Regions from separate parts of the Streptomyces sp. LS-MS-L19 genome, predicted to be linked through region 1. Evidence: predicted binding sites of a transcription regulator. Region 1 holds the regulator's gene; the other holds the start of a gene.

Region 1 (14,721 bases):
CATCTCCCGGAAGCGGAAGCTCCTGGAGAAGCAGAAGGAAGGCAAGAAGCGGATGAAGATGGTGGGTTCCGTGGAGGTTCCGCAGGAGGCCTTCATCGCCGTGCTCTCCAGCGATGACAGCGCGGGGTCGGGCAAGGGCAAGAAGTAACCGCGGGTTACAGCCGGTTACCTGTCGAATCGGATGGAAAGGGGTCCGTCGTGCGAAAGCGTGGCGGGCCCCTACGCGTGCGTAACGTCGCGCTCTGTAGGAAGTGACAGGCCGCGGCCCCTTACCAATGGGTCGGTCGCGCTTTACTCTGATCTCTGCTCGATAGTTACTCGCGAGTTAAACAACAGCCGCAAACCTGAGAGCCAGCCGCACTGTCGCGGGCCCCGGAGGATGTCGTGAGCGACACACAGACACTGATCGAGAACCGTCCGCCGAGTGTGGCGACCCTCTTCCTGGAGCGCGTTGCGAGCACACCGGACGCCGAGGCGTACCGCTACCCGGTGCCGGCGGCCTCCGGCGAGGGCCCGGACGAGTGGAAGTCGCTCACCTGGGCGCAGGCCGCGGAGCGGGTGCACGCCATCGCGGCCGGCCTGATCGAGCTGGGCGTGCAGCCCGAGCAGCGGGTCGCCCTCGCCTCCTCGACCCGGCTCGACTGGATCCTCGCGGACCTCGGCATCATGTGCGCCGGCGCCGCCACGACCACGGTCTACCCGCAGACCAACGCCGACGAGTCGGCGTTCATCCTCTCCGACTCGGAGAGCCGGGTGCTGATCGCGGAGGACGCGGCCCAGCTCGCCAAGGCCGTCGAGAAGCGCGGTGAGCTGCCCGCGCTGACGAACGTCGTGGTGGTCGACCCTGCGGGCGTCGAGACCAGTGACTTCGTGCTCACCCTCGCCGAGCTGGAGGCCCGGGGCGCCGCCCGCCTGGAGAAGGACCCCGACCTGATCAAGGAGCGGGTCGGCGCGATCACCAAGGACCAGCTCGCGACCCTGATCTACACCTCCGGCACCACAGGGCGTCCCAAGGGTGTACGGCTGCCGCACGACAACTGGGCCTACATGGCGAAGGCGATCGCGGCGACCGGCCTGATCAGCGGCGAGGACGTGCAGTACCTGTGGCTGCCGCTCGCGCACGTCTTCGGCAAGGTGCTCACCTCGGGGCAGATCGAGGTCGGTCACGTCACCGCCGTCGACGGCCGCGTCGACAAGATCATCGAGAACCTTCCGGTTGTGCAGCCGACATACATGGCGGCCGTCCCGCGCATCTTCGAGAAGGTCTACAACGGGGTCGCCGCGAAGGCCCGTGCGGGCGGCGGCGCCAAGTACAAGATCTTCCAGTGGGCCGCCGAGGTGGGCCGCGAGTACGCCAAGGTCACCCAGGACAACTTCCGGCGCACCGGGGTCGCGTCCGCGCCCTTCGGGCTGAGCGCCAAGCACAAGGTGGCCGACGCGCTGGTCTTCGCGAAGATCCGGGAGGCGTTCGGCGGCAACCTGCGGGCCTGTGTCTCCGGCTCCGCCGCGCTCGCCCCCGAGATCGGCTACTTCTTCTCCGGCGCCGGCATCCACATCCTCGAGGGCTACGGCCTCACGGAGTCCTCGGCGGCGTCCTTCGTGAACCCCGGCGAGGCCTACCGCACTGGCACGGTCGGAAAGCCGCTGCCCGGCACGGAGGTCCGCATCGCCGACGACGGGGAGATCCTGCTGCGGGGCCCCGGCATCATGGAGGGCTACCACGGGCTGCCCGAGAAGACCGCCGAGGTCCTCGAGGCGGACGGGTGGTTCCACACCGGGGACATCGGGGAACTCTCGCCCGACGGGTACCTGCGGATCACCGACCGCAAGAAGGACCTCATCAAGACGTCCGGCGGCAAGTACATCGCGCCCGCCGAGGTCGAGGGGCAGTTCAAGGCGGTGTGCCCGTACGTCTCCAACATCCTGGTGCACGGGGCGGACCGGAACTTCTGCACCGCGCTCATCGCGCTGGACGAGGTGTCGATCCTCGACTGGGCCAAGGAGAACGGGCTCGAGGGGAAGTCGTACGCGGAGGTCGTCGCCGCGCCGGCCACGGTGTCCCTGGTCGAGGGGTATGTGAAGCAGCTCAACGAGGGGCTTCAGCGGTGGCAGACGATCAAGAAGTTCCGGTTGCTGCCGCGGGATCTCGACGTGGAGCACGGGGAGATCACGCCGAGCCTGAAGCTGAAGCGGCCTGTGGTGGAGCGGGAGTACAAGGCGTTGATCGAGGAGATGTACGCGGGGTCTCGGGAGGCGTGAGGGGGGCTGGGGAGCGTGTGCGGCCGGCGGTGCGTTGTGGCTGGTCGCGCAGTTCCCCGCGCCCCTGGGTGAAACACCTCAACGCTTCTCCAGGAGGCGCCGGAGTTCTTTGATCCTCACCTGCTGAGGTTCCGTCAATTCCGGCTCCAGTTCGGTCAGTTGCCTCGCCACCTCCTCGTAATCCGTCCGCTGCCGTGCCAGCAGCCGCTCCAGCTGCTGGTTCTTCCTGTGCAGGTCCAGGAACACGCTCACCTTCGCGCGCAGCACCCACGGATCGAACGGCTTGGTCAGATAGTCGGCCGCCCCCGTCGCGTAGCCCCGGAAGGCGTACCCCGAGTCGTCGTCCGTGCCCGTGAGGAAGATGATCGGGACGTCCTTCGTCTGGTCGAGGCGTTTGATGTTGGCGGCGGTCTCGAAGCCGTCCATGCCCGGCATCCGGACGTCCAGGAGGACCAGGGCGAACCGGCGGCGGAGCAGGGCCTTCATCGCCTCCTCGCCCGAACGGGCGCGCACCAGTGGTTCGTTGAGGGACCCCAGGACCGCCTCCAGCGCGATCAGGTTGTCCTCCATGTCGTCGACGAGGAGGATGCCGGCACGGTCGTCGGTCGTTGCCTCAGCGCTCATGTGACTGCCTTCATTCAGTCGTCGGTGGGCGGGACCACCGCCTCCTCGGCGTCGGTCCGCTCCTCCGTCTCCGCGCCCTCGGGGTCCAGGAGCGCGCAGACGACGGTCAGGAGCTGGTCGACGTCCACCGGCTTGGGTACGTAGTCGTTGGCACCGCGCGCGATCGACTTCTCACGGTCTCCCGGCATCGCCTTCGCGGTGAGCGCGACGATGGGCAGCCCGGCCCAGCGGGCGGTGCGGCGGATGGCGGCGATGGTCTCGTAGCCGTCCATCTCCGGCATCATGATGTCCATCAGGACGAGCTCGACGTCCGGGTTGCGCTCCAGGGTCTCGATGCCCTCGCGGCCGTTCTCCGCGTACAGCACCGGCATGCCGACCCGGCCCAGCACATGGGTGAGCGCGAAGACATTGCGGATGTCGTCGTCCACGATCAGCACCCGCCGCCCGGACAGCACCTGACCCGCCCGGCCCGACTTCCACGCCTCCAGCCTGGTGGGCGCGGGCCAGGAGTCCTCGGCGTCGTGGGCGGTCGGGTAGGGCTCGGTGGACAGGTCCTCGGGGGCCGGCAGCAGACGGTCCTCGGTGGTCGGGCCGGTGGCCGTGTGGCCGGGGCTGACCACCGGGACGTAGAGCGTGAACGTGGAGCCCTTGCCGGGTTCGCTCTCGGCGACGATACGGCCGCCCAGCAGGCCCGCGATCTCCCGGCTGATGGAGAGCCCGAGCCCGGTGCCGCCGTACTTGCGGTTGGTGGTGCCGTCGGCCTGCTGGAACGCCTCGAAGATCACCGGGAGTTTCTCGCGCGCGATGCCGATGCCGGTGTCGGTGACGGCGAAGGCGACCACGTCGTCGCTGTCCCGGACGTACCGGTGCTCGGGGTCCATGACGCGGTTCACGCGCAGTTCGACCCGGCCGGAGGCGGTGAACTTGATCGCGTTGGAGAGCAGGTTGCGCAGGATCTGCTGGAGGCGCTGCTCGTCGGAGTACATCTCGCGCGGCACGTCCTCGCCGACCGCCACCTCGAAGGCGAGCCCCCGGTCCAGGGTGAGTGGGCGGAAGGTGGCGTGGACGTAGTCGAGCAGCTTGATCAGCGGCAGCTTCTTCGGCCGTACGTCCATCCGGCCGGCCTCGATCTTCGACAGGTCCAGGATGTCGTTGATCAGCTGGAGCAGGTCGGAGCCCGAGCGGTGGATCGTCGTCGCGAACTGGACCTCCTGGTCGGAGAGATGGCCGTCCGGGTTGTCGGAGAGCAGCCTGGCCAGGATCAGCAGGGAGTTCAGCGGGGTGCGCAGCTCGTGGGACATGTTCGCCAGGAACTCCGACTTGTACTGAGAGGAGGTGGCCAACAGGGCTGCTTTCTCCTCCAGTTCGGCGTTCGAGCGCTGCAACTCGGCCTGCTGCATCTGGAGTTCGTCCGAGCGCTCCTGGAGCTGCATGGCCAGGCGCTGGGACTCGCCGAGCAGGGACTCGGTGCGGGAGTTGGCGATGATGGTGTTGATGGCGACGCCGATGGTGTTCACGAACTGGTCGAAGAACGCCAGGTGGACGTCGGAGAAGCGGGAGAAGGAGGCGAGTTCGATGACGCCGAGGAGCTTGTCCTCGAAGAGGATCGGGATGATCACCACGCTGGCCGGGGCCGCCTCGCCCAACCCGCTGTTGATCTTGATGTAGTCCGGCGGGGCCTCCTCCACCAGGATCCGCTTCTTCTCCCGGGCCGCCTGCCGGACCAGCCCGTGCACCGGCATGCCGCCGGTGTCGACCGTTGCGCCCTGCGCCGAGCCGTAGCCCGCGATGAACGCCAGTCCCTTCGCGGGGACCGTAGTGCGCAGCGAGGCGCTGTCCTCGTCCGGGTCGGCCAGGAAGAACGCCCCGTACTGGGCGTTCACCAGCGGGGTCAGCTCGCGCAGGATCAGGTCGGCGACCTCCATGAGGTCCCGGTGGCCCTGCATCAGGGCGGCCAGGCGGGCCAGGTTGGACTCCAGCCAGTCCTTGGCGCGGGTCGTCTCGCGGAGGTTGGCCACCATCAGGTTGATGTTGTCCTTGAGCTCGGCGACCTCGCCCTGTGTCTCCACGGTGATCGAGCGGGACATGTCGCCCTGGGCCACCGCGGAGGCCACCTCGGCGATCGCGCGGACCTGGGTGGTGAGGTTGGAGGCGAGTTCGTTCACGTTGGTCGTCAGGCGCTTCCAGGTGCCGTACACGCCCTCGACCCGTGCCTGGCCGCCGAGTTGGCCCTCGGAGCCGACCTCGCGGGCCACGCGGGTGACCTCGGAGGAGAAGGAGGAGAGCGTGTCGACCATGGTGTTGATGGCGGTCTTCAGCTCCAGGATCTCGCCGCGCGCGTCCACGTCGATCTTCTTGGACAGGTCGCCGTTGGCCACCGCGGTCGTCACCTGGGCGATGTTCCGGACCTGCGACGTCAGGTTGTCGGCCATGTAGTTGACGTTGTCGGTCAGATCCCGCCAGACACCGGAGACGCCGAGGACCTGGGCCCGCCCGCCGAGCCGGCCGTCGGTGCCGACCTCGCGGGCCACGCGGGTCACCTCGTCCGCGAAGGCCCGCAGCTGCTCCACCATCGTGTTGACGGTGTCCTTGAGTTCGAGGATCTCGCCGCGGGCGTCGACCGTGATCTTCTTCGACAGATCGCCGTTGGCGACGGCGGTCGTCACCTGGGCGATGTTCCGCACCTGTGAAGTCAGGTTCAGGGCCATGAAGTTGACGTTGTCGGTGAGGTCCTTCCAGACGCCAGACACGCCCCGCACCTGCGCCTGACCGCCGAGGTTTCCTTCGGTGCCGACCTCGCGGGCCACGCGGGTGACCTCGTCGGCGAAGGCGGAGAGCTGGTCGACCATGGTGTTGATGGTCGACTTCAGCTCCAGGATCTCGCCCTTCGCCTCGACCGTGATCTTCTTGCCGAGGTCGCCCTGGGCCACGGCGGTTGAGACGAGAGCGATGTTGCGGACCTGCGAGGTCAGGTTGTCCGCCATGAAGTTGACGTTGTCGGTGAGGTCCTTCCAGACGCCGGAGACGCCTCGCACCTGGGCCCGGCCGCCGAGGTTGCCCTCGGTGCCGACTTCGCGGGCGACGCGGGTCACCTCGTCGGCGAAGGCGGAGAGCTGGTCGACCATCGTGTTGATGGTCGACTTCAGTTCGAGGATCTCGCCCTGCGCGTCCACGGTGATCTTCTGGGACAGGTCGCCGTTGGCGACGGCCGTCGTCACCTGGGCGATGTTCCGGACCTGAGACGTCAGGTTCGACGCCATGAAGTTGACGTTGTCGGTGAGGTCCTTCCAGACCCCGGACACGCCCCGCACCTGGGCACGGCCGCCCAGCTGCCCCTCGGTGCCGACCTCGCGGGCGACGCGGGTCACCTCGTCGGCGAAGGCGGAGAGCTGGTCGACCATCGTGTTCACGGTCAGCTTCAGTTCGAGCAGCTCGCCGGTCGCCTCGACCGTGACCGTGCGGGTCAGGTCGCCGCGGGCCACCGCCGTGGTCACCAGGGCGATGTCACGGACCTGGGCGGTCAGCCGGGACGCCATGGTGTTGACCGCCTCGGTCACATCCCGCCAACTGCCGGACAGACCCGTCACCTTGGCCCGGCCGCCCAGCCGCCCTTCGGTGCCGACCTCGCGGGCCACCCGGGTCACCTCGCCGGTGAACAGGGAGAGCTGGTCGACCATCTTGTTCACGGCCCGGCCCAGACGCCGTAGATCACCGCGCAGTTGGCGGTTGCCGTCGTGCAGGTCGACGCGCTGGGTCAGATCGCCGCCGGCCACCGCGTCCAGGACCCGGGTCGCGTTGGCGGCCGGGGCCACCAGGGCGTCGAGCAGCTGGTTCACGTCGTTGACCCGGGAGGTCCACGAGCCCTGCCCCGGGCTGGGGGAGAGCCGCTCGTCGAGCCGGCCGTGCCGCACCAGCTCCCGCTTCACCCGGTTGACCTCACCGGTGAAGTGGACGTTGCGGTCGACCAGTTGATTGAAGATGGCCGTCAGTTCGGCCACGATCCCGTCGCCTGCCTCCGGCATCCGGCGGAAGTCGCCGTCCCGGGCAGCGGTCATCGCGGCGAGCAGAGGGCGTAGGTCCGATGCTCGAATCCAGGCTTCTTTCTGTCCTTCTTCGAACACAGGCGTACCACTGTTCTCACTCATGGCGGCCCACTTCGGTAACTCGGCGCTTATGGGCGTGGCCAGTCTGTCACTCTGTCCGCATCGAGAGGCGTAATCGTCCGAACTGCTCGGGGAGACGGACATGGGGGCCATTCCTGCGCAACGGGAACCCGTTGCCCGTGGGGCCGACACGTGTGCGCCCTGCGCCGGTGGGGCGCCCGCCGTGGCGCACGTCCGTGCCACCTTCCCCGGCAGTCCGCTCACTCCGGGCGGGGCCCGGGCGCTGTTACGGGCCGCGCTGGGCGAATGGGCCGAACTCGCCCTGCCCGGAACCGAGTTCCTCACCGACCGGCAGTCGGACGACGCCGTGGTGGTCGTCAGCGAGCTGGTCACCAACGCCGTCGTGCACGCCGGCACAGAGGTGGAGCTGGACTGCCGGCTGGAGACGCACACCGGTGGCCTCGTCATCGAGGTCCTCGACCACCACCCCTCGCGCGCCCCACGCGACGGTGACACCGAGACGCCCTACGGCATACCGGAGTACGGGCGCGGACTGCGCCTCGTCGCCGCGCTCGCCGAGTCCTGGGGGATCACGTATCGGACGGGCGCCAAGACGGTGTGGGCACGGGTGCCGGCCGGGGGGAAGGAGGCGGTGGACGGGATCCAGGCGTATGCGGGGGAGGACGGGGACATGTGTGGGCCGGGGGTGCTCGCGCCGGAGGGGGCGGTGACGGCGAGCGAGCCGTCGGCGCCGGGGCCGGCGTTGGGATCGGGGTTGGTGCCGGGATCGGGGTCGGTGGCCTCGCTGGCAGGCGGCTCGGCGTCCACCGCGGGTTCGGGGCCCGGCTCGGCGTCGGCCTCGGAATCGACGTCGGGTGCGCGCTCGCTCTCGGCCTCGGAATCGACTTCGGGTGCGCCCTCGCTGTCGGCCGCGGAATCGACTTCGGGTGCGCCCTCGCTCTCGGCCGCGGTTTCGGTTTCGATTCCGTCCTCGGTAGCGTCCCTGGTCCCGACCACGCCCTCAGCTTCACCCTCGACCGCAGTTCCGGCCTGGGAGCAGGACCGTGACTGGCTCAACCGCGGTGCCCTCTCCTTCCTCGCCGAGGCGTCCGACCTGCTGGCCGGGCAGCTGGACGAGAACCTCGTGGCCGCGCTGGCCGGTCAGCTGATCGTGCCGCGGCTGGCCGACTGGTGTGCGGTGTGGTTGGAGGACGAGGTCGCCGGGCGCTGGGGCTCCTCCCGCCCGGGTGAGGCGGACAGCGGCGGGGGCTGGGGCGACAGCGGTGCGCCGGGGCCCCGGCTGGCCCGGGTGTGGCACAGCAGCGAGAGCCGTATCGAGGACCTGAAACGGGTGCTGGAGAAGGAGCCACCACGACTGCCCGGCGGCCCGGACCGCGTGGGCCCCGCCCCCTTCCCCTGGCCGACGGAGGCCCTCGGCGCGCCCACCACCGGCTCCCCGCTCGCCGCCGGGTCCGGCTCCCCGCTTGCCGCCGGGCCCGGCTCCTGGCCCGTCGCCGGGTCCGACCTCTCGCCCGGCTCTGGATCCGCCTCCTCGCCCGCTTCCGCGCACGGCGCAGGCCCAGGCTCCCAGCACGCCTCCACGCCCGGCTCAGGTCCAGGCTCCCCGCCCGCTTCCACGCCCGGCTCAGCCCCAGGCTCCCCGCCCGCCTCCGCGCACGGCCCCGACTCCTCGCCCGGCTCCGGCCCCGCCTCCCCTCCCACCCCCACCCCCACCCCCTCACAAGGCTCCGCCCTCGCCTACCGCCTCACCGCCGGTGGTCGCCCGCTCGGCACCCTGGTGATCGGGCGGGCCGGGCCGGCCGGGATTCCCGATGAGATCACCGGGCTTGTCGAGGACCTCAGTCGGCGGGTCGCGCTCGCCATCGGGGCTGCCCGTCAGTACGCCCGTCAGGCCACCATCAGCGCGGTGCTCCAGCGCGGGCTGCTGCCGGGTGCCGTGGCCGAGATACCCGGTGTGCGCAGCGCCCTGGTGTACGAGCCGTGCGACAAGGGCGGGCCCAGCGGCGACTTCTACGACCTCTTCCCGGCCGGCGACGGCCGCTGGTGCTTCGCCGTCGGTGATGTGCAGGGCAAGGGCCCCGAGGCCGCCGTGGTGATCGGGTTGGCCCGCCCCTGGCTCCGGCTGCTCGCCCGCGAGGGCTACCGCGTCGCCGACGTCCTCGACCGCCTCAACCAGCTGCTCCTCGACGACGCCACGGAGGCCGCCGACGCGGCGGCACGGGCCCTCGCCTCCGCCGGCGGCCGCCCCCCGCACCCCGGGGACGGCCCGCAGACCCGCTTCCTGTCCCTCCTCTACGGCGAGCTCGTGCCCTTCGACGGCGGAGTGCGCTGCACCCTGGCCTCCGCGGGCCACCCGCTGCCCCTGCTGCTCGGGGCGGGCGGCCAGGTCCGTACGGCAGCCCGCCCGCAGACCCTGCTCGGGGTCGTCGAGGACGAGACGTACACCAGCGAGACCTTCGAGCTGCGGCCCGGCGACAGCCTGCTGTGCGTCACCGACGGGGTGACCGAGCGGCGCAGCGGCAGCCGGCAGTTCGACGACGAGGACGGGCTCGCGGACGCGCTCGCGGGCTGCGCGGGCCTCGACGCCGAGCTGATCGCGGAACGGATCAAGCGGCTGGTGCACGAGTTCGGGGCGCGCCCGCCGGAGGACGATCTGGCGCTGCTGGTGCTCCAGGCGGAGTAGGTCCCCGCCGGGGTGCTGGACAATGGAGGACATGCCCTCCGCACTCCCCGACGGCGAACCCGTCCCCGACGACGGCTCGCTCCCCGCGTCCGCGCTCACCGGCTCCGTCGACCGCCCCCTCGGCTTCTACCTGCACGTCCCCTACTGTGCGACCCGCTGCGGCTACTGCGACTTCAACACCTACACGGCGACCGAGCTGCGCGGCACGGGCGGGGTGCTGGCCTCCCGCGACAACTACGCGGACACCCTGATCGACGAGATCAGGCTGGCCCGCAAGGTGCTGGGCGACGACCCGCGGCCGGTGCGGACGGTGTTCGTCGGGGGCGGTACGCCGACGCTGCTGGCCGCCGGGGATCTCGTACGGATGCTCGCGGCGATCCGCGACGAGTTCGGGCTGGCCGAGGACGCGGAGATCACCACCGAGGCGAACCCGGAGTCCGTCGACCCGGCGTACCTCTCCGCCCTGCGCGAGGGCGGCTTCAACCGGGTGTCCTTCGGCATGCAGAGCGCCCGGCAGCACGTACTGAAGGTGCTGGACCGCACCCACACCCCCGGGCGGCCCGAGGCGTGCGTGGCCGAGGCCCGGGCGGCGGGGTTCGAGCACGTCAACCTCGATCTGATCTACGGCACCCCGGGGGAGTCCGACGACGACTGGCGGGCGTCCCTGGAGGCGGCGATCGGGGCCGGTCCCGACCATGTGTCGGCGTACGCGCTGATCGTCGAGGAGGGCACCCAGCTGGCCCGGCGCATCCGCCGGGGCGAGGTCCCGATGACCGACGACGACGTGCACGCGGACCGGTACCTGATCGCGGACTCGGTGCTGGCGGAGGCAGGGTTCGACTGGTACGAGGTGTCGAACTGGGCCACCTCGGAGGCGGGCCGCTGCCTGCACAACGAGCTGTACTGGCGGGGCGCGGACTGGTGGGGGGCCGGCCCCGGGGCGCACTCGCACGTGGGCGGGGTGCGCTGGTGGAACGTGAAGCACCCGGGCGCGTACGCGGCGGCGCTGGCTGCTGGGAAGTCGCCGGGGGCGGGCCGTGAGCTGCTGTCGGAGGAGGACCGGCGGGTGGAGCGGATCCTGCTGGAGCTGCGGCTGCGGGAGGGGGTGCCGCTCGGTCTTCTGCGCGAGGAGGGGCTGACTGCTTCCCGCCGGGCGCTGGGGGAGGGGCTGCTGGAGACCGGGCCGTATGAGCAGGGGCGGGCCGTGTTGACGCTGCGGGGGCGGTTGCTGGCGGATGCGGTGGTGCGGGATCTGGTGGACTGAGCGCCCGATGGGGGTGCCGCGTCCGGTTGAGTGGCGGCCGCGGGCCGGTGGGGGCTTGTCGCGCAGTTCCCCGCGCCCCTAGGTGGGCGTCACTGAGCCGTGACGAAATCGATCAGTTCCTCCACTCGCCCGAGCAACTCCGGCTCCAGGTCCTTGTAGGACCCGACCCGCTTCAGGATCGCCTGCCACACCGCGCCCGTGTTCTCCGACGGCCAGCCCAGCGCCTTGCACACGCCCGTCTTCCAGTCCTGGCCGTGCGGTACCCGGGGCCACGCCTCGATGCCCAGGGACGACGGCTTCACCGCCTCCCAGATGTCGATGTACGGGTGGCCCACCACCAGCGCGTGCTCGCTGGTCACCGACGCGGCGATCCGGGACTCCTTGCTGCCCGGCACCAGGTGGTCCACCAGGACGCCCAACCGCGCGTCCGGGCCCGGCGCGAACTCGGCCACGATCGCCGGGAGATCGTCCACGCCCTCCAGGTACTCCACGACCACGCCCTCGATGCGCAGGTCGTCGCCCCAGACCTTCTCCACCAGTTCCGCGTCATGGCGGCCCTCGACGTAGATACGGCCGGCACGGGCCACGCGCGCGCGTGCGCCGGGGACGGCCACCGAGCCGGAAGCGGTACGGGACGGTCGTACGGGAGACGCGGCCGCAGGCCGGACCAGGGTCACCACCCGGCCCTCCAACAGGAAACCGCGGGGCTCCAGCGGGAAGACCCGGTGCTTGCCGAAGCGGTCCTCCAGGGTCACCGTGCCCGCCTCGCAGCGGATCACCGCGCCGCAGAAGCCGGTGCCGGGCTCCTCGACCACCAGGCCGGGCTCGGCCGGCACCTCGGGGACGGGCTTGGGCTTCTTCCACGGAGGGGTCAGGTCGGCGGAGTACTGGCGCATTCGGATGACGATAGGAGAAGCCCGCCGCCGGCTAACGCGACACGCCGAAACGCCTCGCCAGCGCGTCCCGCTGCGACCGTACGAACGCGGCGTCGACCACCGCTCCGTGACCGGGCACGTACAGCGCGTCCTCGCCGCCGAGGTCGAGGAGGCGGTCCAGGGCGGCCGGCCAGTGCGGCGGTACGGCGTCCGGGCCCGCCTGCGGTTCGCCCGACTCCTCGACCAGGTCGCCGCAGAAGACCACCTCCGGCGAGCCGGGGACGAGGACCGCGAGATCGTGGGCGGTGTGGCCGGGGCCGACGTTGGCCAGCAGGACCTGACGGCCCTCGCCCAGGTCGAGCGTCCACTCGCCGGAGACGTGATGGCGGGGAGCGACGAGGGCGTCCACCGCCTCGTCGGCGACCGCCGGGTCCAGGCCGTTGCGTACCGCGTCCGCCCGCAGTTCCGCGCGGCCCAGGCGTCCCGCCAGCACCGTCTCCGCGCCCACCGCGCCGAACACCTCCGCCCCCGCGAACGCCGCCGCCCCGAAGACATGGTCGAAGTGGGGGTGGGTCAGCGCGAGATGGGTCACACGGTGGCCGGCGAGTTCCTCGGCCTCGGCGCGCAGCCGGGCGCCCTCCGCGAGACCGGAGCCCGCGTCGACCAACAGGGCCGTGCCCGCGCCGATCACCAGGCCCGCCGTGCAGTCCCAGCCGGGCAGCCGGCACCGCCCCACGCCGGTCGCGACCCGCTCCCACCCGAGCTCTTCCCAAGTCACCGTCATACCGCGACGCTAACGGCAGGAACCCGCCCCGCAGGACCGACCTTGCCCAGGGAGTACCCCACCGCCGTACACTGGCCCGGGGAGCGCTGGCACTCGGACGGACAGAGTGCCAGGCGAGACGCCAAGGGAACGACTTCTGGAGGTGTGCGCGAATTGCTGAGTGAACGCAGGCTTCAGGTGTTGCGCGCCATCGTCCAGGACTACGTCGGCACCGAGGAGCCGGTCGGGTCGAAGGCCCTGACCGAGCGGCACAACCTCGGGGTGTCGCCCGCGACCGTCCGCAATGACATGGCCGCCCTGGAGGACGAGGGGTTCATCGCCCAGCCGCACACCAGTGCCGGGCGGATCCCCACCGACAAGGGCTACCGGCTGTTCGTCGACAAGCTGGCGGGCGTCAAGCCGATGACCGCGCCCGAGCGGCGCGCGATCCAGAACTTCCTCGACGGCGCCGTGGATCTCGACGACGTGGTGGCGCGGACCGTTCGCCTGCTGGCGCAGCTCACACGGCAGGTGGCGGTGGTGCAGTATCCGTCGCTCACCCGCTCGACCGTGCGGCACGTCGAACTGCTCTCGCTCGCGCCCGCCCGTCTGATGCTCGTGCTGATCACGGACACCGGCCGGGTCGAGCAGCGGCTGGTCGACTGCCCGGCGCCCTTCGGGGAGGCCTCGCTCGCCGATCTGCGGGCGCGGCTCAACAGCCGGGTCGCGGGCCGCCGGTTCGCCGATGTGCCGAGGCTGGTCGAGGACCTGCCCGAGGGCTTCGACGTCGAGGATCGGGGTACGGTCGCGACAGTGCTCTCCACTCTCCTGGAGACACTCGTCGAGGAGAACGAGGAGCGGCTGATGATCGGCGGCACCGCCAATCTCACCCGCTTCGGACATGACTTTCCCCTCACCATCCGGCCCGTCCTGGAGGCACTGGAGGAGCAGGTCGTCCTCCTCAAACTCCTTGGCGAGGCCGGGGATTCGGGCATGACCGTCCGTATCGGTCATGAGAACGCCTACGAGGGACTCAACTCCACTTCGGTGGTGTCGGTCGGCTACGGTTCGGGCGGCGAGGCAGTCGCCAAGCTCGGCGTGGTCGGACCGACCCGCATGGATTACCCGGGAACGATGGGAGCGGTACGCGCAGTGGCACGGTACGTCGGACAGATCCTGGCGGAGTCGTAAGTGGCCACGGACTACTACGCCGTTCTCGGCGTGCGCCGCGACGCGTCGCAGGATGAGATCAAGAAGGCGTTCCGCCGGCTCGCGCGCGAGCTGCACCCGGACGTCAACCCGGATCCGAAGACCCAGGAGCGGTTCAAGGAGATCAACGCCGCCTACGAGGTGCTGTCGGACCCGCAGAAGAAGCAGGTCTACGACCTCGGCGGCGACCCGCTCTCGCAGGCCGGCGGCGGTGGCGCGGGCGGCTTCGGCGCCGGTGGGTTCGGGAACTTCTCGGACATCATGGACGCGTTCTTCGGTACGGCCTCGCAGCGGGGTCCGCGCTCGCGGACCCGGCGCGGCCAGGACGCGATGATCCGTCTGGAGATCGAGCTCGACGAGGCGGCCTTCGGCACCACGAAGGACATCCAGGTCGACACGGCGATCGTCTGCACCACCTGTAGCGGTGAGGGTGCCGCGCCGGGGACCTCCGCGCAGACGTGTGACATGTGCCGCGGTCGCGGTGAGGTGTCGCAGGTGACGCGGTCCTTCCTGGGCCAGGTCATGACCTCGCGCCCCTGCCCGCAGTGCCAGGGCTTCGGCACCGTCGTCCCGACCCCGTGCCCGGAGTGCGCGGGCGACGGCCGGGTCCGCTCGCGCCGCACGCTCACCGTGAAGATCCCGGCCGGCGTGGACAACGGCACGCGGATCCAGCTCGCGGGCGAGGGCGAGGTCGGTCCCGGTGGCGGTCCCGCCGGTGACCTCTACGTCGAGATCCACGAGCTGCCGCACGCGATGTTCCAGCGGCGCGGCGACGACCTGCACTGCACGGTCACCATCCCGATGACCGCGGCGTCGCTCGGCACGAAGGTGCCGCTGGAGACGCTGGACGGCCTGGAGGAGGTCGACATCCGGCCCGGCACCCAGTCCGGCCAGTCGATCCCGCTGCACGGCCGGGGTGT
Region 2 (14,721 bases), 1.4 Mb from region 1:
GACGGCGACGCCCGACGGGGCCGGAGTCTCGATCATCCCGGCGGTCGCCGGCGGGTGACCGTATGACTGGTCATTACCTTCGGTAATAGTGATGACCGAGTGTTCAACTGATTGCCCCCTCCGTGAGAGAAGCGGAGGGGGCAATTCTCTATGGTTGAGCGCGGTACAGTTGGGGAACCAGCGGCATTCTCCTTGCCGCACGCATATGAGTTCTCGCTCCACATGCGATGAGAAGTAGCCAAAGTGTGTGCGTCTTATGCGCCTTATGCGCCCTTTATGGGGCCCGACTTGCCCCGAATTCGGGCGAATTCTCACTACATTCCGGACCCCTTCCGTCCAGAATTCTCGTCCGATTGACCTGTTGCAGACGGCAGTTGGACAGATACATTCAGCCGCGGTCGACGCGTTCCGGCGCACGCCCCCAACCATGTGGGGGGTGAGGTCTGACCCGGATCCGCGAAGTGCGGATCCGTGCAAGGGCCAGTAATAGGGGAGTTAGGCATGGCTCAGGGCACCGTCAAGTGGTTCAACGCGGAGAAGGGGTACGGCTTCATCGCGGTCGACGGTGGTGCGGATGTATTCGTCCACTACAGCGCGATCCAGATGGACGGTTACCGCACCCTTGAAGAGGGCCAGCGGGTCGAGTTCGAGATCTCGCAGGGTCAGAAGGGGCCGCAGGCGGACATGGTCCGTCTCGCGACTGGCTGAAGCACGCGCCGGGTAACAACAGCGTCGTTCTTCTTTTCTTCGACGAAGGGCTCGTACCCCATGGGGAGTCATGGGTACGGGCCCTTCGGTATGTCCGGGGGCGGGGTCGGGGGCGCGCCGGGGGCCGCGCCGGGCCCTGGCCAGTACCCGAGAGGCGCTTGCACTCGCAGGGGTCGAGTGCTAATCATTGGCGTTAGCACTCTGAAGGTGAGAGTGACAACGAAGGACCGGGTCGGTGAGGCCCGCAGGCCGGGTGGGGAAGGAACCCACGAGGTGTGCGAGCCGTCCGTCGCGGGCGCGGGCGCGGTCCGAAGGAATCACCCCCAGTCCTGGAGGGACCACTTCACATGGCCAAGATCATCGCGTTCGACGAGGAGGCGCGGCGCGGCCTCGAGCGCGGCATGAACCAGCTCGCGGACGCCGTCAAGGTGACGCTCGGCCCCAAGGGCCGCAACGTCGTCCTCGAGAAGAAGTGGGGCGCCCCCACGATCACCAACGATGGTGTCTCCATCGCCAAGGAGATCGAACTCGAGGACCCGTACGAGAAGATCGGCGCCGAGCTGGTCAAGGAAGTCGCCAAGAAGACGGACGACGTCGCCGGTGACGGTACGACCACCGCGACCGTGCTCGCCCAGGCCCTCGTCAAGGAAGGCCTGCGCAACGTAGCCGCCGGCGCCAACCCGATGGCCCTCAAGCGCGGTATCGAGAAGGCCGTCGAGGCCGTCTCCGCCGCCCTGCTCGAGCAGGCCAAGGATGTCGAGACCAAGGAGCAGATCGCTTCCACGGCCTCCATCTCCGCCGCCGACACCCAGATCGGCGAGCTCATCGCCGAGGCGATGGACAAGGTCGGCAAGGAAGGCGTCATCACCGTCGAGGAGTCCCAGACCTTCGGTCTGGAGCTGGAGCTCACCGAGGGTATGCGCTTCGACAAGGGCTACATCTCGGCGTACTTCGCCACCGACATGGAGCGGATGGAGGCGTCGCTCGACGACCCGTACATCCTGATCGCCAACTCCAAGATCGGCTCCGTCAAGGACCTGCTCCCGCTCCTGGAGAAGGTCATGCAGTCGGGCAAGCCGCTGCTGATCATCGCCGAGGACGTCGAGGGCGAGGCCCTGTCGACCCTGGTCGTCAACAAGATCCGCGGCACCTTCAAGTCCGTCGCCGTCAAGGCCCCGGGCTTCGGTGACCGCCGCAAGGCCATGCTCGGCGACATCGCCATCCTCACGGGCGGCGAGGTCATCTCCGAGGAGGTCGGCCTCAAGCTGGAGAACGCGACCCTGGACCTCCTGGGCCGCGCCCGCAAGGTCGTCATCACCAAGGACGAGACCACCATCGTCGACGGTGCCGGTTCCTCGGACCAGGTCAACGGCCGCGTGAACCAGATCCGCGCCGAGATCGAGAACAGCGACTCGGACTACGACCGCGAGAAGCTCCAGGAGCGCCTGGCCAAGCTCGCCGGTGGCGTCGCCGTCATCAAGGCCGGTGCCGCGACCGAGGTCGAGCTCAAGGAGCGCAAGCACCGCATCGAGGACGCCGTGCGCAACGCGAAGGCGGCCGTCGAGGAGGGCATCGTCGCCGGTGGTGGCGTGGCCCTGCTCCAGGCCTCCGGTGTCTTCGAGAAGCTGGAGCTGGAGGGTGACGAGGCGACCGGCGCTGCCGCCGTCAAGCTCGCCCTGGAGGCCCCGCTGAAGCAGATCGCCGTCAACGCCGGCCTCGAGGGCGGTGTCGTGGTGGAGAAGGTGCGCAACCTGACCCCGGGCCACGGCCTGAACGCCGCGACCGGCGAGTACGTCGACCTGGTCAAGGAAGGCATCATCGACCCGGCGAAGGTCACGCGTTCCGCTCTGCAGAACGCCGCCTCCATCGCCGCGCTCTTCCTCACCACCGAGGCCGTCATCGCCGACAAGCCGGAGAAGGCCGCCGCGCCCGCCGGTGGCGGTATGCCGGGCGGTGACATGGACTTCTGATCGACTCCGGGCCGTGAGGCCTGACGGTTGATCAACGTCCTTGCCGGGGGCGGCCCTTCCTGGGAACAGGGGGTGGCCGCCTCCGGTCTTTTCTTGCGCTATAGTTGATCACGAGCCGCCCGACGTGAACTCCCGTCGGTCGACTACGCGTTGGTGGTCCAAGGAAAGACGCCCCGCTTCCTGCGGGGAAATGCAGGTGCAAGGCCTGCCCGGCGCTCCGCGAGAAGCCCGTCCCACGAGATGTGGGGCGGGCTTCTGTCATGTGTGGGCGGGGTCACGGACCGAGGGGAAATGCGGTGCCGCCCGTGACTGTTGATGTTGGGGACTTGTCTATGCGCATGCACATACCAAGGAGTACCCCCACGTGACCGCCCCCGCCACCACCCCGGCCGCCTCCCGCGCCGCCGAGATCCTCTCCCGCCCGGCCCACATCAACGGCCTGACCGTCCCGAACCGCATCGCGATGGCGCCCATGACCCGTGCCTTCTCCCCGGGCGGCGTCCCGGGCGAGGACGTGGCGTCGTACTACGCGCGCCGCGCGGCCGCCGGAGTCGGCCTGATCGTCACCGAGGGCACCTACGTCGGCCACGAGTCGGCCGGGCAGAGCGACCGCATCCCGCGGTTCCACGGCGAGGAGCAGCTGGCCGGCTGGGCGAAGGTCGCCGAGCAGGTGCACGCGGCGGGCGGCACCATCGTCCCGCAGCTGTGGCACATCGGCATGGTGCGTGAGCAGGGCCAGCCGCCCTACGCCGACGCCCCCGCCGTCGGCCCCTCGGGCCTGCGGATCGGCGCCGACGAGCCCACCGGCAAGGCGATGACCCAGCGCGACCTCGACGACGTCATCGGCGCGTTCGCGCAGGCCGCGGCGGCCGCGGAGCGCATCGGCTTCGACGGTGTGGAGCTGCACGGCGCCCACGGCTACCTCCTCGACCAGTTCCTGTGGGCGGGCACCAACCGGCGGGGCGACTCCTACGGCGGTGACCCGGTCGCCCGTACGAAGTTCGCGGCGGAGATCGTGGCGGCCGTACGGGAGACGGTGTCGGCCGAGTTCCCGATCGTCTTCCGGTACTCGCAGTGGAAGCAGGAGGCGTACCAGGCGCGGCTCGCCGAGACGCCGGAGGAGCTGGAGGCGATCCTCACGCCGCTGGCCGCCGCCGGTGTGGACGCCTTCCACGCCTCCACCCGCCGCTACTGGCTGCCGGAGTTCGACGGGTCCGACCTCAACCTGGCCGGCTGGACGAAGAAGCTGACCGGGAAGACGACGATCACGGTCGGGTCGGTCGGGCTCGACGGGGACTTCATCCGCGGGTTCATGGGCGAGGGGTCGCCGGTCAAGGGGATCGAGGACCTGCTCGACGCGCTGGAGCGAGAGGAGTACGACATGGTCGCCGTCGGGCGGGCGCTGCTTCAGGACCCGCAGTGGGCGGCGAAGGTGCTCGCGGGGCGCTTCGACGAGCTCCAGCCGTACGACGCGGCGGCGCTGAAGTCGCTGAGCTGACGGCTTCCGGTTCGCCGTGGGTCGGTGGAGGGCGGCCTTTCCCGGGGTCGTCCTCCCCGCTGACGTGGTCCCCGACTCCCGCTACCGTGGCGTGACATGCGGATCGTGCAGCTCTCGGACACCCATGTGGAGCGCACCGACGCCCCCAACCGGAACGGCGTCAACGCCACCGACTCCCTGCGGCTGATGCTCGCCGAGCTGCGGCACCTGCGGGACGTCGACGCGATCGTCGTCACCGGGGACATCGCCGACGCGGGGGATGTCGAGGCGTACGCGGCGGTGCGGGAACTCGTCGGGGAGTTCGCCCGGCCCCTGCAAGCGCCCGTCTTCTACACCACCGGCAACCACGACGAGCGCGAGGCCTTCGGCAAGGTGCTGGGCAGCGGGCATGCCGAGCCCGAGGCCGTGCTGGAGACCGGCGCGGCGGAGCGGGCCGCGGTGAGCGCGGTCGGCGGCTACCGGTTCGTCACCCTCGACTCACTCGTGCCGGGCAAGGTGTACGGCCGGATCGGCACGGCCCAACTGGACTGGTTGCGCGAGGTGTTGCGCACCCCGGCCGAGCACGGCACGGTCCTCGCCTTCCATCACCCGCCGATCAGCCTCGGCCTGTCCGTCACCCAGCCGGTCTTCGGACTGCTCGACGCCGAGGAGCTGGCGGCGGCGATCCGGGGGAGTGACGTACGGGTCGTCCTGACCGGGCACTACCACCTCCAGCTCTTCGGGATGCTGGGGTCGGTGCCGGTGTGGGTGACGCCTGGGGTGGTCAACCGGATCGACCTGACGACGCCCTACGGCACCGAGCGCGCGGTGCGGGGCGCCTCCGCCTCGCTGGTCGAGCTGGGCGGCCCGGCGAGCCCGATGTTCCACACCTTCCACGCGCGGGACCCGCGGGCGCACGAGACCGTGTACCAGCTGGACGAGGAGCGCACCCGGGCGGTCGTGGAGGAGCACGGACCCTGACCGACTTGGTTGACTCACGCAAGAGGTGTGGGCTGAAGTGAGGTGAAGCAGCCCCGACCCGTGAGGAGTTCGACGATGACGTCAGCCGAGGATCTCGAGGTACGTACGGCGGCCGGTGCCGTGCGCGGGCGGGCCGAGGACGGACTGGCGGTCTTCCGGGGCATCCCCTTCGCCGAACCGCCGGTCGGCGAGGCCCGGTTCCAGGCGCCGCGGCCCGCGAAGAGCTGGGAGGGGGTCCGGGAGGCGTATGCGTTCGGGCCGCCGCCCCCGCAGGAGTCGGGCTTCCAGGGCCGTACGGCCGTACTGGACGCACCCACCGGGGACGACTGGCTGACCGTCAACGTCTGGACGCCCGGCCCGGCCCCGGCGGCCCGCCGCCCGGTGATGGTGTGGATCTACGGCGGCGCCTACAAGCTGGGTCACGCGGGCAGCCCCGGTTACGACGCCCAGCACCTCGCGCGCGCCGGTGACGTGGTCGTCGTCACCCTCAACTACCGCGTGGGCGTGGAGGGGTTCGCCCTGCTGGAGGGGGCGCCCGCGAACCGGGGGCTGCTGGACCAGGTCGCCGCACTGGAGTGGGTGCGGGACAACATCGCGGCGTTCGGCGGGGACCCGCGCCAGGTCACGGTGTTCGGGGAGTCGGCGGGTGCGGGGTCGGTGGCCTCCCTGCTGGCGATGCCGAGCGCGCGGGGGCTGTTCGGGCGGGCGATCGCGCAGAGCGTGCCCGGTACGTACTTCTCCGCCGAGCTCGCCCGGGACATCGCGGCGGAGATCGGCAAGGAGGCCGGGGCCGCGCCGACGGCCGCCGCGCTGGCGGAGGTGGATCCGCTCGAACTCCCGGCGGCCGGCGAGCGGTTGAGCCTGCGGATGCGGGAGTACGACGACCGCTGGGGGCAGGTCGCCCCCACCGTCACCCCCTTCTCCCCGGTCGTCGACGGCGAGGTGCTGCCGTGCACGCCGTGGGAGGCGCTGGCGGCGGGCGCGGGGCGGGACGTGGAGCTGCTCGTCGGGCACAACCGGGACGAGTACCGGCTCTTCCTCGCCATGGCCGAGCGGCTCGGCAAGATCACCGAGGAGCAGGCGGCCGCGGCGCTGCGGATGTTCGCACCCGGCCCGGACGGGGAGCGCGCCTACCGGGCGGCCTTCCCGGACGCCTCACCGACCGAACTCTACGAACGCGTCCAGACGGACTGGCTGTTCAACATGCCGTCCCAGCGGCTGGCGGAGGCGCAGGTCATGGGCGGTGGCCGGGCCCACGTCTACGAACTGACCTGGCCCGCACCGGCGTTGGGCGGCGCGCTGGGCGCGTGCCACGGGCTGGACATCCCGCTGTTGTTCGGGACGTACGAGGCCGACCTCGGCGGCCTCCTCTTCATGGGGGCCGGGGTACCGCCCGAGGCGAAGGCACTGACCGCCCGCTTCCAGTCGGCGTGGACGGCGTTCGCACGCGGCGGGGACCCGGGCTGGCCGGCGTACGAGGCGTCGAGCGGCCGGCTGACGCAGGTCCTGGACGTGGAGCCGGCGGTACGGCCCTACCCGGAGGAGGTCTCGCGGCGGCTGTGGGAGGCGTACGACTTCGCCGCGCTCCCGCTGCTCAAGTAGCCGGGGCTAGAGGTTGCCGAGCGGCTCGATGTCCACCTTCACCGGGGTGCCCCACACCCGCAGCACCTCGTAGTCGGTGAACTCGTGGACGAGCCGGTACGCCATCGCCGCGCGCGGCCCCCGGCGCTGCGCGGCGAGGTAGAGCTCCGCCTCCTGGCGGTCCCGCCTCGGCGTCCCGCACAGCTGCCACTCCTGGCCGGTCCACTGCTCCGGCAGCCACCGCTGCTGGGGCTGGGGCCGGTCCTCGCGCACCCCGTACCGGGAGGGCGTGGGACCGGCGGTCCGCGGGCGGGCGTAGGGCCCGTTGATCTCGGCGCGCCGGGCCGCCCGGCGCCGGGTCTCGCACAGCAGGCACAGGTCGGGGGCGTTCTCGTCGACCGGGCCGTTCGGGTGCTCGGCGCAGCGGGTGGTGGGGGCGGCGGCGGTGACGCTGTCCTCCAGGAGGTCCAGGGCCCGCTTGAGATCGGCCTTCACCTCGTGCAGCTTGGCGTCCGGGGTGTCCGCGGTGAGCGCGTCTCCCTCCTCGCCGAGAAGACGCAGGGCACGGCCTAGGGCGGTGAGCTGGGCGTGGTTCATGGTGCCAGTCTGCGCACTCTTCGAGGATTTCGGTATCCAGCGAGACCCCGGCGGGCTCACCGCGTGCCCTGCTGAAATGAGCCCATGCCCCTCCTGGACGCCCTCGCCCGTCTGAACGACGCCTACCCCTGGTCGCACAACGCCCACTACCACCCGTGGATCATGCGGCAGCTGCCCCCGCGCTTCGGCCGTGTTCTCGACGTCGGCTGCGGTTCCGGGGATCTCGTCCGGCTGCTGGCCACCCGCGCGAGCCAGGTGCACGGCATCGACAGCGACGGGCGGATCATCGGTGCGGCAAGGGAGTCGACCGCGGCGGGCCTCCCCGTCACCTACGCCGTCGCGGACGGGACGTCGTATGCCCGAGGTGGTCCCTACGACGTCATCACCTGCGTCGCCGTCCTCCACCACCTCCCCCTGGCCGAGACGCTCGCCCACTTCCGGCGGCAGCTCGCCCCCGGAGGGACCCTGGTGGTGGTCGGGTGTGCCGAGGAGGACACCCGGGTGCAGCAGCTGCTCGGGCTGGTCTCGGTCCTGCTCAACCCGCTGTTCGGCTGGGTCAGGAACCGGGGCCGCAGGGCCGCGGCACCTCCTCTCGCGATGACCGCCGTGACCCGGCAACCGGACGTCCCGTACACCGAGCTGGTCCGGGAGGTCCACCGAGTGCTCCCAGGAGCCCGGCTCCGGCGTCGGCTCTTCTGGCGCTACACACTCGTCTGGGAAAAAGTGCGCCCGGATGTCGAATCCGTCAGGGTCTGAACGACGCACAGGTGAGAGGACGGACGACCCCTTACGAGAGGCGGCGATCATGCCCAAGGTTCGTGTGCACAACGTGACGGTCTCGCTGGACGGCTTCATGGCCGGACCCAACCAGCGGCTGGACGCCCCCTTCGGGGACGGTGTCGGCTGGGGGGACGAGCTGCACAGCTGGTTCATCGGCGCGACGGAGGACCTCGCCGCCGGGAAGGGCGGCACCGATGTCGAGTACTTCGTCCGCGGTGACGAGAACATCGGCGCCACGATCATGGGGCGGAACATGTTCGGGCCCCAGCGCGGGCCCTGGGAGGACGAGTCCTGGCAGGGCTGGTGGGGCGACAACCCGCCATACCACCACGACGTCTTCGTCCACACCCACCACCCGCGCCCGGCCCTGGAGATGGCCGGCGGGACCACCTTCCACTTCACCGACGAACCGCCGGAGACGGTCCTCGCCCGCGCCTTCGAGGCCGCGGACGGCAAGGACGTCCGGATCGGCGGGGGAGCGGCCACCATCCGGCAGTACCTGCGCGCCGGGCTCATCGACGAGCTCCACCTGGTGATCGCGCCGCTGCTCATCGGGCGCGGGGAGCGGCTGCTCGACAACCTGGGCGACGGGATCGACGGCTACCGGGTCGCCGAGCTGGTCGGCTCGTCGAAGGTCACCCACGCCGTGCTGGTGCGCCGGTGAGTCAGAGGGCCGCCGCCAGCGCCGCCCGCAGATGACCGCCCGACTCCTGGAGCAGCCGGGCCGCCGTGGGGCCGTCGACCCCGGCCAGGATCGTCAGGATCGCGTGCTTCACCTCGCCGTCCGTGGCGGCCAGCGCACGCTCGACCTCCTCGTCGCCGGCGCCGGTGGCCAGGGCGACGATACGGCGGGAGCGGGCGCGCAGCTTGTCGTTGGAGGCGCGCACGTCGACCATCAGGTTCCCGTAGGTCTTGCCGAGGCGGATCATCGTGATCGTCGACAGCATGTTGAGGACCAGCTTCTGCGCGGTGCCCGCCTTGAGGCGGGTCGAGCCGGTGAGCAGTTCGGGGCCCACGACCACCTCGATGCCGTGGTCGGCGGCCGCCGCGAGCGCGCTGTCCGCGTTGCAGGACAGGCCGACCGTCAACGCCCCGTGTGCGCGGGCGTGTTCCACCGCGCCCACGGCATAAGGGGTACGACCGGACGCCGACACCCCGACCACCGTGTCCAGGGGCGTCACCGCGAGCCCGTCCAGGTCGGCCCGCGCCAGTTCCGCCGAGTCCTCGGCCCCCTCGATGGACGTGACCAGCGCTTCCGGGCCGCCGGCGATCAGGCCCACGACCCGCTCCGGGTCCGTGTTGAAGGTCGGGGGGCACTCGGAGGCGTCCAGCACGCCCAGGCGACCGGCGGTCCCGGCACCGGCGTAGACCAGCCGGCCGCCCCGGGCCATGCGCTCGGCGATCGCGTCGATGGCGGCGGCGATCCGCGGCAGCTGCGCGGACACCGCCGTCGGCACGGAGGCGTCCTCGCCGTTCATCAGCCGGGCGAGGTCGAGGGTCGGCAGCCGATCGATGTCGGCGAGCTCGGGCCGGAAGGCCTCGGTGGTCAGCGACTCCAACTGGGCTTGCAGGTCACGGGGGTTGGAGGTGGAGGTCATGGTGGAACGGCTCTTTCCTCTGACGGGCGTCTGCCGGAGAACTGAGGTGGCTACCGCCGGTGCCGATGCGCCAGCGCCTCGTAGGACGCGGCCAGCGCGGGCGCCGCCGTCTCATAGGTCCGCTGCGCCACCCCCACGAACAGACAGTCCACCACCAGCAGCTGACTCGTCCGGGACGACATCGCGGCCGGCCGCAGCTCGCTCTCCCGGGCCGTGGACGTGGTCAGCACATGGTCGGCGTACTGCGCCACCGTCCCGCCCGGCCGCCCGGTGATGGCGACGGTCGTGGCGCCGTGCTCGAAGGCGACCCGCAACGGCTCGATGACGTCCCCGGTCGCCCCGGAGTGCGTGATGGCGATCGCGACGTCCCCCGCGCGCAGCTGCACCGCGTTCGTCACCGCGAGATGCGGATCGCTGTGCGCCTGCGCTATCAGCCCTATCCGCAGCAGCTTCTGCGCGAGGTCCTGCGCGACGAGACCCGAGGCCCCCACCCCGTACACGTCGATCCGCCGGGCCGAGGCCGTCGCGGCGACCGCCGCCCCCAGCTGCACGGTGTCCAGTCCGGCCGCGGTGTCGGCGAGGGTCTGCTGCTCGTCGTAGGCGAGCTTGGCGACGACGTCCGCGATCGGGTCGTCCACCGCGATGTCCGTGGTGATCGCGGGTGCCCGCCCGGACTGCTGCTGGGCGGCGAGGCCGGCGAGGGCGAGCCGCAGGTCGCGGTAGCCGGGGTAGCCGAGGAGCCGGGCCGTGCGGACGACGGTCGCCTCGCTCGTCCCGGTCCGTTCCGCGAGGCCGGTGACGGTGAGCGCGGCGCAGCCCGCGGGGTCGTTCGCCACCGCCTCGGCGACCCGCTGCATGGAACGGGTCATGGACGGACCCAGCGTGCGCACCTTCGCGGCGAGCGCGCTGCCGAAAATTTCCTTCACTTCCTGGGGCACACCTGAAAGATATTTTCGGCTCCGGCCCGTGGTCAAGAGCCCGCACAATGGGTGCATGGAGTCCATCGGTCCACTTGAGCAGACCCTGCACACCGCCCGCGCCCTCGTCCTCGCCGACCTGGCCGCGAGCGAGGTCGCCGCGGCGGACGTGGTGTCGATGGTCGAGGACTCCGTCGTCCAGCGGCGCTGGTGGGTGGAACAGTGGCCCGAGGGCGCGGACTTCGTGGCGGGCCTGGTCGCCCAGGACGTCCAGGACGCGCTCCTGGAGCGCTACGGCCGCTGGCCCCTGTGCCCGGTCTGCGGCTCCGGCGACCCGCACGCCCTGGAGGTCGAACCGGAACTCGGCGCCGACCCGCACTGGGTGTGCCACAAGGCGGGCGTGAAGGTCGCGGCGATCGGCTCGCTCGGCACCGCCATGGGCGGGAGCCGCTCCTCGTGACCGTCTACATCGACCCACCGACCTGGCCGGGCCACGGCCGCCTGTGGTCCCACCTGGTCAGCGACACCTCCTTCGAGGAACTCCATGCGTTCGCCGAGCAGTTGGGCGTCCCGAGGCGCGCCTTCGAACGCGACCACTACGACATCCCGTCGCACCGGTACGCCGACGTGGTGGCGGCCGGTGCGGTCGAGGTCAGCAGCCGGGACGTGGTGCGGCTGCTCAACGGGGCGGGGTTGCGGCGGCCGAAGGGGCGCTAGTCGGGTCGGCCGGTCAGGACGTACAGGCCAAGGGGCGTCAGGCGGTTCGCCCGGTCAGGACGTACAGGCGAAGGCCGGTCTCCGTCTCGCCGTACGCCTGCTCCTCCGCCACGCTCGCCCGGACGAAGCCCGCCCGGGCGATCACCCGCTGCGAGGCCGCGTTGTCGGGCTCGATGGTGGCGCACAGGCTGTGGACGTCGTCGCGGGCCAGCGCCCAGTCGCTCAGGACGCGCAGGGCCTCCGTGGCGTAGCCCTGGCCGCGGGCGGAGGGGGCCAGGTCGTAGCCGACCTCGGCGCGGCCGTCCTCGTCGGGGGCGCCGTGGAAGCCCATGCCGCCGATCGCCCGGCCGTCCTCGCGCCGTACGAGGACGAAGAGGCCGAACTCCGGGCGGTGGACGCCCGCTTCGTACGCCTTGAGGGTCATGCCGGCGGCCTCGCGGGTGCCCTCGAAGGGGCCGTCCTCGACCCACGCGAAGCCGCCGTCGCCCCCGGCGGCCAGCTCGGCGGCGGCGGCCGGGGTGACACCCTGGAGGGTGAGGCGTTCGGCGGGCAGGACGAGGTTGTTGCTCCAGCGCCACCCGGTGCGCGGTGCGCGGCCCGGCAGGTCGCCGCGGCCGGTGGCCCACAGGAGGGTGCGCCAGGCGTCGGGGCCCGGCTGCACCTCGGGGAAGATCCGGGTGAGGACGTACTCGGGGAGGTGTGCGGAGGGCTCGTAGTCGAGGTCCAGGCCCTGCGCGATGTCGTACGTGTGCAACAGGACCTCGGCGACGCCCATCGCGGCGAAGCCCTCTCGGTTCGCGCTGCGGAAGGGGTAGGGGTGGAAGGCGCGGGTCTCACGGGGGGTGCTGCGGAGCGTCGCCGCGAACAGCGTGCCGCCCGTCTCGATCACCTGGAGGGCGCCCTCCGCGTCGGTGCCCTCCTCCAGGAAGATCTCGAAGGGGACGTACGCCTCCTGCGCCCGGCCCGCCAACTGCCCGGCGTACGCGATGAGATCGCTCGCGATGTGTTCGGCCGTCTTCAGGCAGCTCCACTCCACCCGGCCGGCCGGGACCTGGGCCCAGTCCCGGTCCGTCGCCGTCCGCAGCGCCGCCACCGCGCCCGCGACGGCCTCCGCCACCCGTTCCCCACCCACGACCCCTGTGTCTGCCATGCGGGCAGGCTATGGCCCCGGGGGCCTCAGAGCGACAGCATTTCCAGCTCCGAGGTGAGGTTGTAGCGGGCCGTCGCCTCCCATTCCCGTGCGCCGTACGGCGTCCTGAACAGCCGGGGCAGGTCGAGCAGCTGACGCAGGACCGCGGACCGGCCCTCCCGGAAGGCGTCGGTGGGCACGAAGCCGTACTCCTCGCGTACGGCGGCCGTGTAGGCGGCGTACCCGGAGGGCGGCGCGGCGAGGATCGCGAGGTCGGCGTCGCACAGGACCTGGCCGTTGCGGTCGTCGTCGGCGGGGGCGTGGGTGGTGGTGAGGCGGACCAGACGGGCCACTTCGGCCGTTCCGTCGTCCGGGACACCGGCCTCGGGGAGGGCGCGTTCGGCGAGGCGGGCGGAGCGGTCCTCGTTCTCCGAGCGGTCCGGGAGGTAGACGGCGTCGTGGAACCAGGCGGCGAGGCGGACCAGGTGGGGGTCGTCCGCGTACTCCTCCAGTACGTCGACGTGGTCCAGGACCGCCGTGAGGTGAGCGAGCGTGTGGTACTTGCGCTGCGGCTCCTGCCAGCGGTCGAGGAGATGGTCGGCGTACGGCAGCGGGTCGGGGCCGCCGGTGCCCCTCGCTCCGTCCAGAGCGGCGGCGAAACGGGCGCGGAGGTCGTCGAGATCGGCCATGGCCTCATTGTCCCCCCGGCCGACCCCCTGGCAGGTTGGCCCCATGACTGCTGACGACGTACGAGACCCTTCGCTGCCCGGCCGTCTCCTGGCCACCGAACGCGACGCCCTGATCCCCCTCCTGCGCTCCCGCCCGGACGCCGACTTCGCGCTGCCGACGCGGGGGTGTCCGGGGTGGAGCGTGCGGGACGTGCTCGCGCACTGTTCGTCGGCGCTGATCCGGGTGGTGGAGGGCCGGTTCGAGAAGGGGGTGTTCTCACCGGAGTCGAACGACCGGGACATCGCCGAGCGCGCCGACTGGACCCACCAGCAGGTCGTGGACGAACTGGAGCGCGGAATGACGGAGGCCGGTCCGGTGATCGCCGGGGCGGGCGGGGTCCTGGACATCATCGCGCTGGGGGAGTGGGTGCACGCGGGGGACGTACGCGAGGTGCTCGGGGAGCCGGGCGCGTACGAGGGTGCCGGGCTGCCCGACGCGCTGGCCCTCCTCGCCCGCGCGACCCGGGAACGCGGCCACCTCCCCCTCCACGCCGACCTCGACGACCTGGACGAACCGCTCCGGCTCGGTGACGCGGCCGGTGACCGCACTCCGGCGCGGTACATCGGGGACGCGGCGACACTCGTACGGCTGTACTCGGGGCGTCCGGTGGAGGGGCGGGCGTACGAGCTCGCGGGGGTGGAGGCGAAGGAGCTGAACATCTTCGCCGGGATCGCCTGAGACGCACTGGCGAGGGGACCCCGGTCGCGGCGTATTCTTGAATTGGACTAGACCTGTATGGACTAGACCTGTAGCCGCCCAAGGCCGTCGACGAATGGGGTCCCATGAGCAAGCGTGCACTCCTGGAGGTGATCGCCCTCGACGTCGAGGACGCGGTCGCCGCCCAGGCCGGAGGCGCGGACCGGCTGGAACTGGTGACCGACATGGCCGCGGACGGACTGACGCCGACGGTCGCGACGGTCACCGGGATCCGGGGGGCGGTGGACATCCCGGTGCGGGCGATGCTGCGGCTGTCCGACGGGTTCGGTGCCGGGGAGGTCGCGCGGGTGGTCCGTGCGGCACGGGAGCTGCGGGACGCCGGTGCCGAGGAGTTCGTGCTGGGGTTCCTGGACACGGCGGGCGAGGTCGATCTGAGGGCCGTGGAGCAGGTCGTCGGGGTCCTGGACGGGTGCCGCTGGACCTTCCACCGGGCGATCGACCACGCCGCCGACCGGGACGCGCTGCGCAAGCAACTGGCGGACCTTCCGGGGCTGGACACCTACCTCACCGCGGGCTCGGCGGCCGGGGTGGACGAAGGGCTCCCCGTGCTGCTCGCGGAGGCGGCGAGGGCCGGGGAGCCGGGGTACGAGCAGCGGTTGCTGGTCGGGGGCGGGCTGCGGCTCGAGCATGTGCCGCGGCTCCGTGCGGCGGGGGTCGACGCGTTCCACATCGGCGGGGCGGCGAGGCCGCGCGGGTGGGAGGTGCCGGTCTCGGCGGAGGCGGTACGGGAGTGGCGGCGGGCGGTGGACGGAGGCTAGCCCTTCATGGGCCGCAGGCACAGGGACATGTCGGCGTGCTCGCTGTACTCCGGGTAGGCGAC

What was found. Region 1 encodes HrcA, which represses chaperone genes, less so after heat shock. Its sites were predicted from a motif close to TTNGCACTCNGNNNNNCNGAGTGCNAA; they were not measured.
Region 2: the regulator HrcA is predicted to act here: its motif matches at 902-928, upstream of groL (chaperonin GroEL).

The regions. Positions count from the first base shown of each region.
Region 1 is NZ_JBYCLL010000001.1:3,267,259-3,281,979, reverse strand. It holds gene lepA (translation elongation factor 4) at 1-148, shown strand, start outside; gene AC2XR2_RS14475 (AMP-dependent synthetase/ligase) at 385-2,259, shown strand; gene AC2XR2_RS14470 (response regulator) at 2,338-2,883, opposite strand; gene AC2XR2_RS14465 (HAMP domain-containing protein) at 2,898-7,028, opposite strand; gene AC2XR2_RS14460 (SpoIIE family protein phosphatase) at 7,210-9,690, shown strand; gene hemW (radical SAM family heme chaperone HemW) at 9,722-10,954, shown strand; gene AC2XR2_RS14450 (DUF3097 domain-containing protein) at 11,044-11,850, opposite strand; gene AC2XR2_RS14445 (MBL fold metallo-hydrolase) at 11,882-12,613, opposite strand; gene hrcA (heat-inducible transcriptional repressor HrcA) at 12,767-13,783, shown strand; gene dnaJ (molecular chaperone DnaJ) at 13,784-14,721, shown strand, end outside.
Region 2 is NZ_JBYCLL010000001.1:4,619,412-4,634,132, reverse strand. It holds gene AC2XR2_RS20605 (MoaD/ThiS family protein) at 1-58, shown strand, start outside; gene AC2XR2_RS20600 (cold-shock protein) at 502-708, shown strand; gene groL (chaperonin GroEL) at 1,056-2,678, shown strand; gene AC2XR2_RS20590 (NADH:flavin oxidoreductase) at 3,043-4,176, shown strand; gene AC2XR2_RS20585 (metallophosphoesterase family protein) at 4,273-5,136, shown strand; gene AC2XR2_RS20580 (carboxylesterase/lipase family protein) at 5,212-6,738, shown strand; gene AC2XR2_RS20575 (hypothetical protein) at 6,745-7,314, opposite strand; gene AC2XR2_RS20570 (class I SAM-dependent methyltransferase) at 7,399-8,070, shown strand; gene AC2XR2_RS20565 (dihydrofolate reductase family protein) at 8,120-8,758, shown strand; gene murQ (N-acetylmuramic acid 6-phosphate etherase) at 8,760-9,692, opposite strand; gene AC2XR2_RS20555 (MurR/RpiR family transcriptional regulator) at 9,743-10,630, opposite strand; gene AC2XR2_RS20550 (DUF8819 family protein) at 10,686-11,069, shown strand; gene AC2XR2_RS20545 (DUF4031 domain-containing protein) at 11,066-11,326, shown strand; gene AC2XR2_RS20540 (GNAT family N-acetyltransferase) at 11,364-12,476, opposite strand; gene AC2XR2_RS20535 (HD domain-containing protein) at 12,503-13,144, opposite strand; gene AC2XR2_RS20530 (maleylpyruvate isomerase family mycothiol-dependent enzyme) at 13,188-13,862, shown strand; gene AC2XR2_RS20525 (copper homeostasis protein CutC) at 13,967-14,659, shown strand; gene AC2XR2_RS20520 (LppU/SCO3897 family protein) at 14,656-14,721, opposite strand, start outside.